One region of the Streptomyces sp. NBC_00285 genome, then DNA from elsewhere that is predicted to be linked to it. Evidence: riboswitches for the same ligand, from Rfam matches in the RefSeq annotation. Region 1 holds a riboswitch; the other holds the start of a gene.
What was found. Region 1 has a riboswitch for glycine ahead of gcvT (glycine cleavage system aminomethyltransferase GcvT). Riboswitches for the same ligand answer to the same signal wherever they lie in the genome.
Positions count from the first base shown of each region.

Region 2: it holds a riboswitch for glycine, as region 1 does, so the genes downstream of both, gcvP (aminomethyl-transferring glycine dehydrogenase) here and gcvT (glycine cleavage system aminomethyltransferase GcvT) in region 1, are expected to answer to the same signal.

Region 1 is NZ_CP108055.1:7,483,528-7,491,243, reverse strand. Features, by position in the region: gene OHT57_RS34690 (ABC transporter permease) at 1-395, opposite strand, end outside; gene OHT57_RS34685 (enhanced serine sensitivity protein SseB C-terminal domain-containing protein) at 732-1,487, opposite strand; gene OHT57_RS34680 (enhanced serine sensitivity protein SseB) at 1,804-2,604, opposite strand; gene OHT57_RS34675 (AAA family ATPase) at 2,701-3,375, opposite strand; glycine riboswitch at 3,559-3,656, shown strand; glycine riboswitch at 3,657-3,761, shown strand; gene gcvT (glycine cleavage system aminomethyltransferase GcvT) at 3,814-4,932, shown strand; gene gcvH (glycine cleavage system protein GcvH) at 5,072-5,449, shown strand; gene glyA (serine hydroxymethyltransferase) at 5,465-6,736, shown strand; gene OHT57_RS34655 (L-serine ammonia-lyase) at 6,793-7,716, shown strand, end outside.
Region 2 is NZ_CP108055.1:1,902,251-1,909,966, reverse strand. Features, by position in the region: gene ftsR (transcriptional regulator FtsR) at 14-751, shown strand; gene OHT57_RS08700 (bifunctional nuclease family protein) at 829-1,302, shown strand; gene OHT57_RS08695 (MerR family transcriptional regulator) at 1,566-2,249, shown strand; gene OHT57_RS08690 (DNA polymerase IV) at 2,307-3,683, shown strand; gene OHT57_RS08685 (PRC-barrel domain-containing protein) at 3,701-4,078, opposite strand; glycine riboswitch at 4,202-4,297, shown strand; glycine riboswitch at 4,298-4,412, shown strand; gene gcvP (aminomethyl-transferring glycine dehydrogenase) at 4,476-7,361, shown strand; gene OHT57_RS08675 (TOBE domain-containing protein) at 7,419-7,716, opposite strand, start outside.

The DNA.
Region 1 (7,716 bases):
GTGGCGCCGAAGGCGACGACCAGGGAGACCCAGGAGCCCTCGAGGATGCGGGTGGCGATGTCGCGGCCGAACTTCGGCTCCACACCGAGCGGGTGGTCCCAGCTCATGCCGCCGAAGTCGCCCTTGGGCAGCGAGGTGTTGGGGTCGATCAGGTCCTGGTGGAGGGCGTTCGGGTCCAGGCCGAGCATGGCCTGGATGGGACGCGAGAGCACCGCGAGCAGGATCAGCAGGATGACGATCACACCGCCGGCGACCGCCACCTTGTCCCTCTTGAAACGGGACCAGGCGATCTGCCCCAGGGAACGGCCCTCGATCTGCCCCTTGTCGACGCCGGCGAGGACAGCCTCCGGCTGCACCTCGGCCTGCGCCCCGGTGGTCTCGATCGGTGCGGTCACAGTGACCCGACCCCTCTCGCCGGTGGTGACCGGCCTACACCTGCCGTGGATTACGGCTTTGTCGACTTGCTCGTGTTCACAGGATTCTCCGATCCCGCATCTGACTGGGGAGTCTTCAACGTGGCTGCGATCACCCGCCAGGCCTGGCGAAGAAAGTATGCGCAACCGTGATGCAGTAAGGAGGATTCCGTTATCCGAACACTGGGTAACGCCCCTCGGACGCGGGGCAGTTGGGACAGAAGCGGAGATTAGCCGACCTTGCGGACCAATCGCCGTTATCTACGCGCGGAGAAATGTGGTTGTAACGTGATGGCGTAAGAAAGAGGGAAGTGACTTTCAGTAGCCTCCGCCGGCCGGAGGGTAGCCGTACCCGGCTGCCGGGGCCTGGGCGGGGGCGCCGTGGGCCTCGCGGTCGTAGAAGGGCCGGGCACCGGCCCGCATCCACAGGGCCACCGGGTCGTACTCGTCGGACATCGCCACGGTCGACACCGGGAGGCCGTCCGGGACGGCGCCGATGGACTGCTGCATCATCCCGCGCACCGAGTCGACGGCCGAGGGGCTGGTGTCGTACACGTCGAGACCGATGGCGAGATATGGCGCACCGAGCGCCGGCTGCACCCAGGCGCGGCGCAGCGAGCGGACCGCCGGGGTGCGGTGGGCGTTGTGCGAGAGCAGGGCGTAGAACTGCGGGACCTCGATACCGGGTTCCGACAGCCGCAGCGGTCCCGCGGGCTGGCGCTCCAGGCCGGTCGCGATGCGGCGCAGGTCGAGCCAGGGGATGCCGACGCCGCCGCCCGGGGCGTGCGGGTTGAGCCAGAGCCCGTAGTGGTCGGGGAACAGGGTGCGGGCCACGTCGATGCCTTCGACCACTTCGTAGGAGCGGTTCCAGCCACTGGCGCTCAACTCCTGGGCGGAGGTGACGCATGGGGCGTAGCCGTAGCCCTCGACCTCCATGTTTCCGTACTGGGCGTCGGGGGAGCCGGACTGGCCGTGCCACAGAAGCATCCAGACCTGGCCGGAGTTGGGGGTCGCGAGGGCGCGCAGCAGTGCCTCGTAGGCGTCGTAGCGCCCGGGGGTCACCTGGCGCAGCATGTGCTCGACCTGGCCGGTCGTGGTGGCGCTCACCCTGTTTCGCCCCTTCTTGAAGTCGGCCCCGAGTTTGGACCCAGCTTAAGCGCCCACGAGCCCGGGATCTGTGCGCTGTCGACGGGTGCGCTCGTCCGTGACCGGTCGCGCCCGCGGCGGACCGCATAGTGGCACAGTCCCGCGCCCCGGGCCGGGTTGTTCCCGGGGCGGGTGTCGAACGCGGCGGCGTCCGGTGCGTGCGATCGCAACGCGAAGGGCCGCCCGGTACCGGGTGCGACAGGGCGAATGTGCGCGCCGGGACGGCGGGATCGTCGAAGCACACCTAGCCCTGCGTGTAGAAGGGCCGTACCTGTTCGCGCATCCAGTGCCCCACCGGGTCGTCCGCCACGTCCAGCAGGACCAGGTTCACCGGCCACCGGACCGGGGTCCGGTGCAGGGCCCGGCCGAGAGCGTCCATCGGCAAGGTGCGCAGATCTCCCTCCCATTGGGAGAGTTCGACGCCCACGAACATCACCGGGTCGGCCGTCTCGATGGCCGCAAGGCAGCGGCGGGCCGTCAGGACCACGCCGGTCGCCGCGAACTCCGCGGAGGCGGTGGCGAGGAAGTCGACCGGGTCGTCCTGCCAGTCCGGTTCGTAGAGCTTGACCCGCCCGCCGGTGTTGGGGCCGTCGAGGGGGGAGCGGCCCACCCGGCAGAGGTCGGCGACGGCGGCCGGGGGGAGCGGGACGCCGACCACACCGTCGGGGTTCAGGGCGAGGCCCACGTGCGGGGGCAGGCCACGGGCGAACTCGACCGCCGGGGCGATGGTGCACGACAGATGGCTGCCGACGACCTGGCGGAACTGCTCCTCGGAGCTGAAGACCGGCACGAACGCCTGGCCGCCGATCTCCAGCGTGGGCAGGTCGAGGGGGCCGCTGTGCGGGCCGCCGCCGTTCGGCAGGGGGATCCAGACGAAGCTGCGGCCGAGCACCTCGATGATCCGGGCGCATGCCGAGGGCATGCCGAGGGAGGCGGAGAGCACCTCCTCCAGTTCGTTGCCCGGCCATCCGCCGTGCGGATGGGGGTGTGCCGTCTGTGCCGGAAACTCCGAGAAGTCCGCGGGGAGATCCGCCGGGAAATCCATCTGTGCGACCGCCTGCTGTGAACCCAGTACTGATGTGGCTGAAAGGCTAGCGGGTACGGCGGGAGCCGGCCCCGGCCCGGACGAGTTCTTCCCGCCTCAGCCGGTGAAGCCGATCCGCCGCAGGACGTCCGCCGCCTCCCGGTCGACCAGCACCGCCGAGGCGCAGCCCTGGGGCAGGTCGCCCCGCTCCACGGCACGGATCAGGCGGGCGGCCGCGCCCCGGTGGCGCAGGAAGGCGTACCGCGAGACACCCCGGCCGCGTTCGCGCTGGCCCTCCAGCGCTGCGTCCGCCGTGACGTCGAGGAGCAGCAGGTGCAGGGTGCCGCCCCGGCGGCGGGCCTCGCGGGCCAGCCAGCCGCGCACCCAGGTCTGCGTCCCGCAGTCGTGCACGACGACCCCCTCGCCGGAGCGCAGGGCGCGGCGCAGTCCGGCGTAGTGCGCGAGCCGGACCAGGGGGCGGTAGACGGCGTACGGCAGGAAGCGGGACAGTCGGCCGTCCCAGCGGTCGCGGGTGTCCTGGGAGTCGATGCGTGCCCCTGTGACCGCACGCTTCATCAGGGTGGACTTGCCGCTGCCGGGCAGGCCGGTGATGACGACGAGGTCCTTGGGGCCGAAGAGCAGGGCGTGCGGGCTGTGTCCCAGGCGGTCGCGCAGGTCACGGACGACCGGCGCCGGGCGCGTGCCGCGGGCCTCGACGGCCGGGGCCGCGGGCTGCTCGGGCAGCGCCAGGCCCGAGGTAGTCGCGTACGCGGTGGTCCTGTTCACCGTCATCGTCCTCCTCCGGGGTCAGGGTCTCCCCTCCCCACCAAGCGTAAAGAGAAGGTAATGGATGATCTCCCGTGTTTCTGTACGCGTACCGCCACAAGCCAGTTACAAAGGGAGGGGCCGGGTGCGGCCCTGCCGCCCGCCCGCGATGCGTGCAATGATGTCGGCGCCAACTGCATACCGGCCGCTTGAATCCGCGCGGGAGAGTCCTGGGTACATGTACCCGGGCGCCGAAGGAGCAAGTCCCTCCCTTGAATCTCTCAGGCCCCCGTTACCGCGCGGGCGAGGCACATCTGAAAAGCGGGCCGCCCACTCGAAGGCGGCTCCACCCAAGGTGCAAGCCATGTTTCTTCATGGCGAACCTCTCAGGTTCCGATGACAGATGGGGAGGAATCACCTCGCCCGTCACACCCATGTCCTGGGATCCTTGGAGACGACCGCCCGATGAGCAGTTCTGAACCCCGTCACACCGCCCTCGATGCCCTGCATCGCTCGCTCGGCGCGACGATGACCGACTTCGCCGGCTGGGACATGCCCCTGCGGTACGGCTCCGAGCGCGACGAGCACACCGCGGTGCGTACGAAGGCCGGGCTCTTCGACCTCTCCCACATGGGGGAGATCACGGTGAGCGGACCGGCCGCGGCTGCCCTTTTGAACTTCGCCCTCGTCGGCAACATCGGCTCCGTCGGTGTCGGCCGGGCCCGCTACACCATGATCTGCCAGACCGACGGCGGCATCCTGGACGACCTGATCGTCTACCGGCTCGGCGAGACCGACTACATGGTGGTCGCCAACGCCTCCAACGCCCAGGTCGTCCTGGACGCGCTGACCGAGCGCGCGGCCGGCTTCGACGCCGAGGTGCGGGACGACCGGGACGCGTACGCGCTGATCGCCGTACAGGGACCGGAGTCTCCGGGGATCCTCGCGTCCCTGACCGACGCCGATCTCGACGGGCTGAAGTACTACGCCGGTCTGCCGGGCACGGTCGCCGGGGTCCCCGCGCTGATCGCGCGCACCGGGTACACCGGCGAGGACGGCTTCGAGCTGTTCGTGAAGCCGGAGCACGCGGTCGAGTTGTGGCAGGCGCTGACCAAGGCCGGCGAGGGTGTGGGCCTGGTCCCCTGCGGACTGTCCTGCCGGGACACCCTGCGTCTGGAAGCGGGCATGCCGCTGTACGGGCACGAGCTGTCGCGGGAGCTGACCCCCTTCGACGCCGGGCTCGGCCGGGTCGTGAAGTTCGAGAAGGAGGGGGACTTCGTCGGGCGCGAGGCCCTCCACAAGGCCGCCTCGCGTGCCGCCGAGAACCCCCCTCGCGTCCTCGTCGGCCTGGTCGCCGAGGGCCGTCGGGTGCCGCGTGCCGGGTACGCCGTCGTCGCGGGCGGTGCGGTGATCGGCGAGGTCACCTCCGGCGCCCCCTCCCCCACGCTGGGCAGGCCGATCGCCATCGCGTACGTCGACGCCGCGCACGCGACGCCGGGCACGGCCGGTGTCGGTGTGGACATCCGGGGCAGCCACGAGGCGTACGAGGTCGTGGCGCTGCCGTTCTACAGGCGTCAGAAGTAGAAGCCGAAACAGGCGTCCGGAAACAAGCGGCCTGACAGGGCCGCCGTAGGTGATGCTGAGCACATAGTCGCTGCTCAAGCGCGCCTCGCGCAGTACCCCCATTCACCAGCACTCCCCCGCGTACAGGAGAATTCAGGCCATGAGCAACCCCCAGCAGCTGCGTTACAGCAAGGAGCACGAGTGGCTGTCGGGCGCCGAGGACGGCGTCTCGACGGTCGGCATCACGGAGCACGCGGCCAACGCGCTCGGCGATGTCGTCTTCGTCCAGCTCCCGGAGGTCGGCGCCACGGTGACCGCGGGCGAGACCTGCGGCGAGCTGGAGTCCACCAAGTCGGTCAGCGACCTGTACTCCCCGGTGGCCGGTGAGGTCACCGAGGTCAACGAGGACGTCGTCAACGACCCGTCGCTGGTGAACTCCGCCCCCTTCGAGGGCGGCTGGCTGTTCAAGGTACGCGTCACGGAGGAGCCGGCCGACCTCCTCTCCGCCGACGAGTACACCGCCTTTTCCGCCGGCTGAGGAGCTGCACACCCGATGACCGTGACGTCCGCACTGAACACACCCCTGCACGAACTCGACCCGGAGATCGCCGCCGCGGTCGACGCCGAGCTGCACCGCCAGCAGTCCACCCTCGAAATGATCGCGTCCGAGAACTTCGCGCCGCTCGCGGTCATGGAGGCACAGGGCTCGGTCCTGACCAACAAGTACGCCGAGGGCTATCCGGGCCGCCGCTACTACGGCGGCTGTGAGCACGTCGACGTGGCCGAGCAGATCGCGATCGACCGGGTCAAGGAGCTGTTCGGCGCCGAGTACGCCAACGTGCAGCCGCACTCCGGCGCCTCCGCCAACCAGGCCGCCCTGTTCGCGCTGGCCCAGCCCGGCGACACCATCCTCGGGCTCGACCTCGCGCACGGCGGTCACCTCACCCACGGGATGCGGCTGAACTTCTCCGGCAAGCAGTTCGACGTGGTCGCCTACCACGTCGACGAGGCCGGGCTCGTCGACATGGCCGAGCTGGAACGGCTGGCCAAGGAGCACCGCCCGAAGGTGATCATCGCGGGCTGGTCCGCCTACCCGCGGCAGCTGGACTTCGCGGAGTTCCGGCGGATCGCCGACGAGGTCGAGGCGTACCTGTGGGTCGACATGGCGCACTTCGCCGGTCTCGTGGCCGCCGGGCTGCACCCGAACCCCGTCGAGTACGCGGACGTGGTCACCTCCACGACCCACAAGACGCTGGGCGGCCCGCGCGGCGGGATCATCCTCGCGAAGAAGGAGTTCGCGAAGAAGCTGAACTCCTCCGTCTTCCCGGGCTTCCAGGGTGGTCCCCTGGAGCACGTGATCGCGGCGAAGGCCGTGTCCTTCAAGGTCGCCGCCTCGGAGGAGTTCAAGGAGCGCCAGCGGCGTACGGTGGACGGTGCGCGCATCCTCGCCGAGCGTCTGACGGCTGACGACGCCCGGGAGGCCGGGGTCGACGTGCTCTCCGGCGGCACCGACGTGCACCTGCTCCTCGTCGACCTGCGCGAGTCCGAGCTGGACGGGCGGCAGGCCGAGGACCGTCTCCACGAGGTCGGCATCACGGTCAACCGCAACGCCGTCCCGAACGACCCGCGCCCGCCGATGGTGACGTCGGGGCTGCGGATCGGTACGCCGGCCCTGGCCACCCGCGGCTTCACAACCGAGGACTTCGCCGAGGTCGCGGACGTGATCGCCGAGACACTGAAGCCGTCCTACGACGGGGAGTCGCTGAAGGCCCGGGTCAGGGCGCTCGCCGACAAGCACCCGCTGTACCCCGGCCTGAACAAGTAGTTCCGCGGCGGGGGCACCCGACGCCGTGTGCCCCCGCCCTTTTTGAAGGAGTTCCCGTGGCCATCTCGGTCTTCGACCTGTTCTCGATCGGCATCGGCCCGTCCAGCTCCCACACGGTCGGCCCGATGCGGGCGGCCCGTATCTTCGCCCGCCGCCTGCGCAACGAGGAGCTGCTGGACTCCGTCGCGTCGGTGCGCTGCGAGCTCTACGGCTCCCTGGGCGCGACCGGCCACGGCCACGGCACCCCGAAGGCGGTGCTGCTCGGCCTGGAGGGAGCCTCCCCACGCACGGTGGACGTGGAGACCGCGGACGACCGGGTGTCACAGATCAGGGCCACGGGGACACTGAACCTGCTCGGTGAGCGCGAGATCCCGTTCTCCTTCGACGACGACCTGGTCCTGCACCGCCGCGAGGCACTGCCGTACCACGCGAACGGCATGACGGTGTGGGCGTACGACGCCTCGGGCGCCGAACTGCTGTCCAAGACGTACTACTCGGTGGGCGGCGGGTTCGTCGTCGACGAGGACGCGGTCGGCGCGGACCGGATCAAGCTCGACGACACGGCCCTGAAGTACCCCTTCCGCACCGGCGACGAACTGCTGCGCCTGGCGCGGGAGACCGGCCTGTCGATCTCCTCGCTGATGCTGGAGAACGAGCGGGCCTGGCGCACCGAGGACGAGATCCGGACCGGGCTGCTGGAGATCTGGCGGGTGATGCAGGCGTGTGTGTCGCGGGGCATGTCCCGCGAGGGCATCCTGCCGGGCGGCCTCAAGGTGCGCCGCAGGGCCGCCGTCACCGCGCGCCAACTCCGCGCCGAGGGCGACCCGTTGGCGCACTCCATGGAGTGGATCACGCTCTACGCGATGGCGGTGAACGAGGAGAACGCGGCGGGCGGCCGGGTCGTGACCGCCCCGACCAACGGGGCCGCCGGCATCATCCCCGCAGTGCTCCACTACTACGTGAACTTCGTGCCCGGCGCC
Region 2 (7,716 bases), 5.6 Mb from region 1:
CCAGGGAAGGTCCATGCTTCAAACACCGAGCGGCGGTGCGGGATACGGCACCGCCGCCACGGACAGTGGGCTGATGAGTATCGGCACGGTGCTGAACGTGCTGCGCGACGAGTTTCCCGAAGTCACGATCTCCAAGATCCGTTTCCTGGAGTCCGAGGGGCTCATCGAGCCGCAGCGGACCCCCTCCGGGTATCGCAAGTTCAGCGACCGGGACCTCCAGCGGCTCGGTCACGTCCTGAGGATGCAGCGGGACCACTATCTGCCGCTCAAGGTGATCCGTGAGCACCTGGACGCCATGGAGCGCGGCGAGGCCGCGGCGCTGCCCACGGTGGGCCGTCAGCGCGACGGAGAAACGGTCCTGGAGGTCTCCGAGGGACCCACCGCGGCGCGGATCGGCAGGGCCGAGCTGCTCGCCGCCGCCGAGATCGGCGAGTCGGAGCTGGCGGAGTGGGAGTCGTACGGGCTCATCACCGCGCTGCCGGACGGGGCGTACGACGCCGAGGTGGTCACGGTCGCCGCGCTCGTCGCCGAACTCGGGCGGTTCGGGATCGAGCCGCGGCATCTGAGGGCGATGAAGGCCGCCGCCGAACGCGAGGCTGGGCTCGTGGAGCAGGTGGTGGCCCCGCTGAAGCGCCACCGCAACCCGCAGACCCGCGCACACGCGGAAGCCCGTGCGAAGGAACTCGCCGGCCTCACGGTGAAGCTGCATGCGGCACTCGTGCAGACCGCGCTCGGTGTACGACTGCCCTGAGGGCGGCTGGTGCAGGAACTGTCACCCGTTTCCTGCCCGACTACCCAAACGTCCCGGGCACGGCCTAGGGTTGCTGTGTGAACGAGCTCGATGTCGTAGGTGTCCGGGTCGAAATGCCCTCCAACCAACCGATCGTGCTCCTGCGTGAAGTGGGAGGCGACCGCTACCTTCCCATCTGGATCGGGCCCGGGGAGGCGACTGCGATCGCCTTCGCGCAGCAGGGCATGGCCCCCGCACGACCGCTGACCCACGACCTGTTCAAGGACGTGCTGGAGGCGGTCGGCCAGGAGCTCACCGAAGTGCGCATCACGGACCTTCGTGAGGGCGTCTTCTACGCGGAGCTGGTCTTCGCCAGCGGGGTCGAGGTGAGCGCGCGGCCGTCCGACGCCATAGCGCTGGCCCTGCGCACCGGGACGCCCATCTACGGCAGCGACGGAGTACTCGACGACGCCGGCATCGCGATTCCGGACGAGCAGGAGGACGAGGTGGAGAAGTTCCGCGAGTTCCTCGACCAGATCTCCCCCGAGGACTTCGGCACCAGCAGCCAGTGAGACAGAGTCAGCCGACCCGGCGGATCAGTGGTCCGTGAGAGGTCGGCTGTGTCCGGTCGTCACCAAAATGCTGGCATTTGCCACCGGCGTGTGAGAGCGTCCTGCGGCCCGTTCGGAGCACATTCGGCTAGCCTTTCCCCGCGGTTGGATACGGGAAACCACTCCTAGGGTGATTATCACTCGGCGTGCCGAGTGTGGCGATCGTTGACGCACCCCTGGTGACTGCCTACCGTCGAGAAGGCAGGTCAAGGACGGAGGTCGGCGTGAGAAGCAGCGGCGACGGTACGGCTGGGGGTGCCCCCGGACGGAGTCTCGGGGCAAGCGGTCCGTACCCTCCCCCAAGCTCTCAACTTCGGTCGAGTTGGGCAGACCCCCAGCACGGCAGTGCGGCCGAGCACGTTCCGCAGCGAACGGCGGCCGTGCCGAGCAGCGGAGGGGCGACGTCCATGGCGTCCGAGCAGATCGGCTATCGCGGCCCTACGGCCTGCGCGGCGGCCGGCATCACCTACCGGCAGCTCGACTACTGGGCGCGCACCGGGCTCGTCGAGCCGAGCGTGCGGCCCGCCCACGGGTCGGGGACACAGCGGCTCTACAGCTTTCGGGACGTCGTCGTCCTGAAGATCGTCAAGCGGTTCCTCGACACCGGCGTGTCCCTGCAGAACATCCGCACCACGGTCCAGCACCTGCGGGAGCGGGGCTTCCAGGACCTGGAGCGCATGACGCTCATGAGCGACGGTGCCACGGTCTACGAGTGCACCTCGCCGGACGAGGTCCACGCGCTGCTCCAGGGCGGTCAGGGAATCTTCGGGATCGCCGTGGGTGTCGTGTGGCGTGACGTCGAGAGCGCCCTGTCCCAACTGCACGGAGAGCGCATCGACACCGGGGAGACCCTGGTGGGACACAACCCCGCAGACGAGTTGGCGCGGCGGCGCAACCGGGCGGTCTGAGGCCCGTACCGCCCTTCGGGGCGGGCATTGTCAGTGGCGTAGGGCAGCATCGGACCTGTGAGAAAAGCGCCCACGATCCTGCATCTCGACATGGATGCCTTCTACGCCTCGGCGGAGCAGGCGTCCAAGCCGAGTCTGCGCGGGAAGGCCGTCGTCGTGGGCGGTCTGGGGCCGCGGGGCGTGGTGGCGACCGCGTCGTACGAGGCCCGGGTGTTCGGCGTGAACTCGGCGATGCCCACGGCCCAGGCCAGACGGCTCGCGCCGAACGCCGCCTATCTCGTGCCCCGCTTCGACCTCTACCGGTCGATCAGCGAGCAGGTGATGGGGCTGCTGAGGGAGCTGTCTCCGCTGGTGGAGCCCCTGAGCCTGGACGAGGCCTTCGTGGACCTGGAGGCCGGGGGCACGGCTTGGGACGACCGGTCGGCGCGCCTGGCCGGGGCGAAGCTGCGGGCCGACATACGGGCCGGCACAGGATTGACGGGGTCAGTGGGACTCGCCGCGTCCAAGATGCTCGCGAAGATCGCCTCCGAGCAGGCCAAGCCGGACGGGCTGGTGGTGATCGAACCGGGTACCGAGCGCGCGCTGCTCGGGCCGATGCCGGTGCGGACGCTGCCGGGGGTGGGGCCGGCGACGGGAGACCACCTGCGGCGGGCCGGCATCCATACGGTCGACGAGATCGTGGAGGCGGGGGAGGACGAGCTGGTACGGCTGCTGGGCAAGGCGCACGGGCACGGGTTGTACGCGATGGCGCTGGCCCGGGACGAGCGGCCCGTGGTGGCGGAGCGTGAGACGAAGTCGGTGTCGGTGGAGGACACGTACGACGTGGACATCCATGACCGTGTCCGGGTGGGGCTGGAGGTGCAGCGGCTGGCCGACCGGTGTGTGCGGCGGCTGCGGGGGGCCGGGCTGTCGGGGCGCACCATCGTGCTGAAGGTGCGGCGGTACGACTTCTCGACGCTGACGCGGTCCGAGACCCTGAGGGGGCCCACGGACGATCCCACGGTGGTCCGGGAGGCCGCCCTGCGCTTGCTGGAGGGCGTGGACTCCACGGGGGGTGTGCGGTTGCTGGGGGTGGGCGTGAGCGGGCTGGCCGACTTCACCCAGGAGGACTTGTTCGCTCAGGCCATGGAGGAGCGAGGAGAGCACACCGTCGAGGAGGCGGCTGATGACACCCCTGTGGAGGAGCGTGACGTGGCGGTCGGGCGGAGGTGGGTCGCCGGTCACGATGTGCGGCATGCCGAGTTCGGGCACGGGTGGGTGCAGGGGAGCGGGCTGGGGAGGGTGACCGTGCGGTTCGAGACGCCGGATTCGGAACCGGGGCGGGTGCGGACGTTCCGGGTCGAGGATCCTGCGTTGGAGGTGGCGGAGCCGTTGCCGTTGGTGGAGGCGGCCGGTCCCCATCGGATCACCCGTGACGGGTTCGTCGGTGGGTGAGTGGGCCGGAGGCTCCCTCAGGCCTCGGCTTCCTCCGTGCCCGCAAGCTTGCCGAAGTCCCGGTCCGGGAACGGGGGCGGCGGGGCCGTGTCGAGGCCGTAGTGGTGGTAGAGCTGGAGTTCCTGGTCGGGGGAGAGGTGCCGGCCCACGCCGAAGTCGGGGGCTTCCTTGATGAGGGCGCGGTCGAAGGGGATGTGCAGGGTGCCTTCGATCACTTCGCTCGGTCCCAGGGGGACGAAGGCGTCCCTGGAGAAGAGGCCGGTGCGTATGGCTGCCCACTCGGGCATGCCGGTCGCGTCGTCCAGGTAGACCTCGTCGATACTGCCGATCTTGGTGCCATTGCGGTCGAACGCCTTGCGGCCGATCAGGTTGCGCGGATCGATGTCGGTCTGCACGGGCCCTCCACTTGGTCGCACCTCATCCGAAGCGGTCGTAAGCACTACGAAAGAGCACATTGGGGTGTGCGGCCACTCGAAAGCTCGGGCGTTGACCTCGCTGGTACTGTTGCAGGCGGCTGTCGACACCGTGCGGGAGAGTCCTCCAGACATCATCGGAGGCGCCGAAGGAGCAAATCCTCCCCAGAATCTCTCAGGCTCACGTACCGCACGGGCGAGGTCACTCTGGAAAGCAGGGCGGGTGTCGACGGCTTCCGCTCTCACCGACGGTGAAAGCCGGTCGCTCTCGGGCGGCCTGGTGAAGCTCTCAGGTTGAGATGACAGAGGGGGAGGCCGTCGGGGTACCCGTGCCGGGGTGTACCCCTCGAAGGTCGTGTCAGACCAGGAGGCCTCCGCAATGACCGCCCATCGCATTCCGCTCTCCGCCCTCGAGCAGGGAATCCCCTTCGAGCAGCGTCACATCGGCCCCGACCACGGGGCTCAGGCCAAGATGCTCGCCCAGGTCGGCTACGGCTCGCTGGACGAACTCACCGCCGCCGCGGTGCCGGATGTGATCAAGAACGCCGATGCCCTGGAGCTTCCCGGAGCGCGTACCGAGGCCGAGGTGCTGGCCGAGCTGCGGTCGCTGGCCGACCGGAACCAGGTGCTCGACTCCATGATCGGGCTCGGGTACCACGGCACCTTCACTCCGCCTGTCATCCTGCGCAACGTCATGGAGAACCCGGCCTGGTACACGGCTTACACGCCCTATCAGCCGGAGATCTCGCAGGGACGGCTTGAGGCCCTGCTCAACTTCCAGACCATGGTCGCAGACCTCACCGGGCTGCCCACCTCCGGTGCCTCGCTGCTCGACGAGGGGACAGCGGCGGCCGAGGCCCTGGCGCTGTCCCTCCGGATGGGGAAGAACAAGAAGGGGATCTTCCTCGTCGACGCCGACGCGTTGCCGCAGACCATCGCAGTGATCCGGACCCGCGCCGAGCCGACCGGCGTCGAGGTCGTCGTCGCCGACCTCAGCGACGGGATCCCGGCCGAGCTCGCCGAGCGGGAGATCAACGGCGTGCTCGTCCAGTACCCCGGCGCCTCCGGGGCCGTACGCGACATCAAGGCGGTCGTCGACCAGGCTCATGAGCTCGGCGCGCTCGTGACCGTCGCCGCCGATCTGCTTGCGCTGACCCTGCTGAAGTCGCCCGGCGAGCTCGGGGCGGACATCGCGGTTGGGACCACACAGCGTTTCGGTGTGCCGATGGGGTTCGGCGGTCCGCACGCCGGATACATGGCCGTGCGGGAGAAGTTCGCGCGGAGCCTGCCCGGGCGGCTCGTGGGCGTGTCCGTGGACGCCGACGGGAACAAGGCCTACCGGCTCGCGCTCCAGACGCGTGAGCAGCACATCCGCCGGGAGAAGGCGACCAGCAACATCTGCACGGCCCAGGTGCTGCTCGCGGTGATGGCCGGGATGTACGCCGTCTACCACGGGCCCGAGGGGCTCAGGGGCATCGCCCGCCGTACGCACCGCTACGCGAACATCCTCGCCGCGGGCCTCACGGCCGGTGGGGTCGAGGTCGTGCACGGCTCCTACTTCGACACGCTGACCGTGCGCGTGCCCGCGAAGGCCGCCGAAGTCGTCTCCGCGGCGCGGCACAACGGCGTCAACGTCCATCTCGTCGACGCCGACCATGTGTCCATCGCCTGCGACGAGACCACCGCGCGGGCTCAACTCGCCGCCGTGTGGGGCGCGTTCGGGGTCGAGGCCGACATTGAGGCACTGGACGCGGCCACTGAGGAGGCACTGCCGGACGCGTTGCTGCGCGCCGACGACTTCCTCGCCCATCCCGTCTTCCACCAGTACCGCTCCGAGACCGCGATGCTGCGCTACCTGCGCCGGCTGGCCGACCGCGACTACGCGCTCGACCGCGGCATGATCCCGCTGGGCTCCTGCACCATGAAGCTCAACGCGACCACCGAGATGGAACCGGTCACCTGGCCCGAGTTCGGGCAGCTGCACCCCTTCGCCCCCATCGAGCAGGCGCAGGGTTATCTGACGCTGATCCGGGAGCTGGAGGAGCGGCTCGCCGAGGTCACCGGGTACGACAACGTGTCGCTTCAGCCCAACGCCGGTTCACAGGGCGAGCTGGCCGGGCTGCTCGCCGTACGCGGGTATCACCGGGCCAACGGTGACGAGCAGCGGACCGTGTGTCTCATCCCGTCGTCGGCGCACGGCACGAATGCCGCGAGTGCCGTCATGGCCGGGATGAAGGTCGTCGTCGTGAAGACCGCCGAGGACGGCGAGATCGACGTCGAGGACCTGCGGGCGAAGATCGAGCAGCACCGCACCGAGCTGGCCGTGCTGATGATCACGTATCCCTCGACGCACGGGGTCTTCGAGGAGCACGTCGCCGAGATCTGTGCGCAGGTGCACGAGGCAGGCGGGCAGGTGTACGTCGACGGGGCCAATCTCAACGCGCTGGTGGGGCTGGCCAAGCCGGGGCACTTCGGCGGCGACGTCTCGCACCTGAACCTGCACAAGACCTTCTGCATCCCGCACGGCGGCGGCGGACCGGGCGTGGGTCCGGTCGGAGTTCGGGCGCACCTGGCGCCGTATCTGCCGAACCACCCGATGCAGCCCGCGGCGGGCCCGGAGACCGGCGTCGGGCCGATCTCGGCCGCGCCCTGGGGTTCCGCGGGGATCCTGCCGATCTCGTGGGCGTACGTGAGGCTCATGGGCGGTGAGGGACTCAAGCGGGCCACACAGGTGGCGGTGCTCTCCGCCAACTACATCGCCAAGCGGCTGGAGCCGCACTACCCCGTGCTCTACACCGGTCCTGGCGGGCTGGTCGCGCACGAGTGCATCATCGACCTGCGGCCGCTGACCAAGGCGACCGGGGTGAGCGTCGACGATGTGGCCAAGCGGCTCATCGACTACGGCTTCCACGCGCCGACCATGTCGTTCCCGGTGGCCGGGACGCTGATGATCGAGCCGACCGAGTCCGAGGACCTGATCGAACTCGATAGGTTCTGCGAGGCGATGATCGCCATTCGCGGGGAGATCGAGAAGGTCGGGGCCGGGGAATGGGCCGCCGACGACAACCCGCTGCGGAACGCTCCGCACACCGCCGGTGCGCTTGGCGGGGAGTGGGAGCACTCCTACACGCGCGAGGAAGCCGTGTTCCCGGCCGGGGTGTCGGTCGCGGACAAGTACTGGCCGCCGGTACGGCGGATCGACCAGGCCTTCGGCGACCGGAACCTCGTGTGCTCCTGCCCGCCGCTGGACGCGTACGAGGACTGATCTGAGGTGATGAGGGCCCCGTTTCGGCGGGGCCCTTTTCTTCACGCCGGGCCGGGGCTACTCCTTCGCCAGTGACACCTCGGTCGACTTGATGAGAGCGACCACCGGGGTGCCGACGGCCAGGGCGAGGTCGGTCGCGGCGTCCGCGGTGATCGCGGAGGTGAGCTCGCCCCCCTCGACGGCGATCTTCACGGTGGCCATGGCGGCGCCGGCGACCACGGCGGACACCGTGCCCGGGAGCTGGTTGCGGATGGACACGCCCCGGAGCGGGGCGGTGGCGAGGGAGACCTCCGTCGACTTCACCAGGGCGCGTACGGACGTGCCCCGGGTGAGGCCGAGTTCCTGGACGGCATCG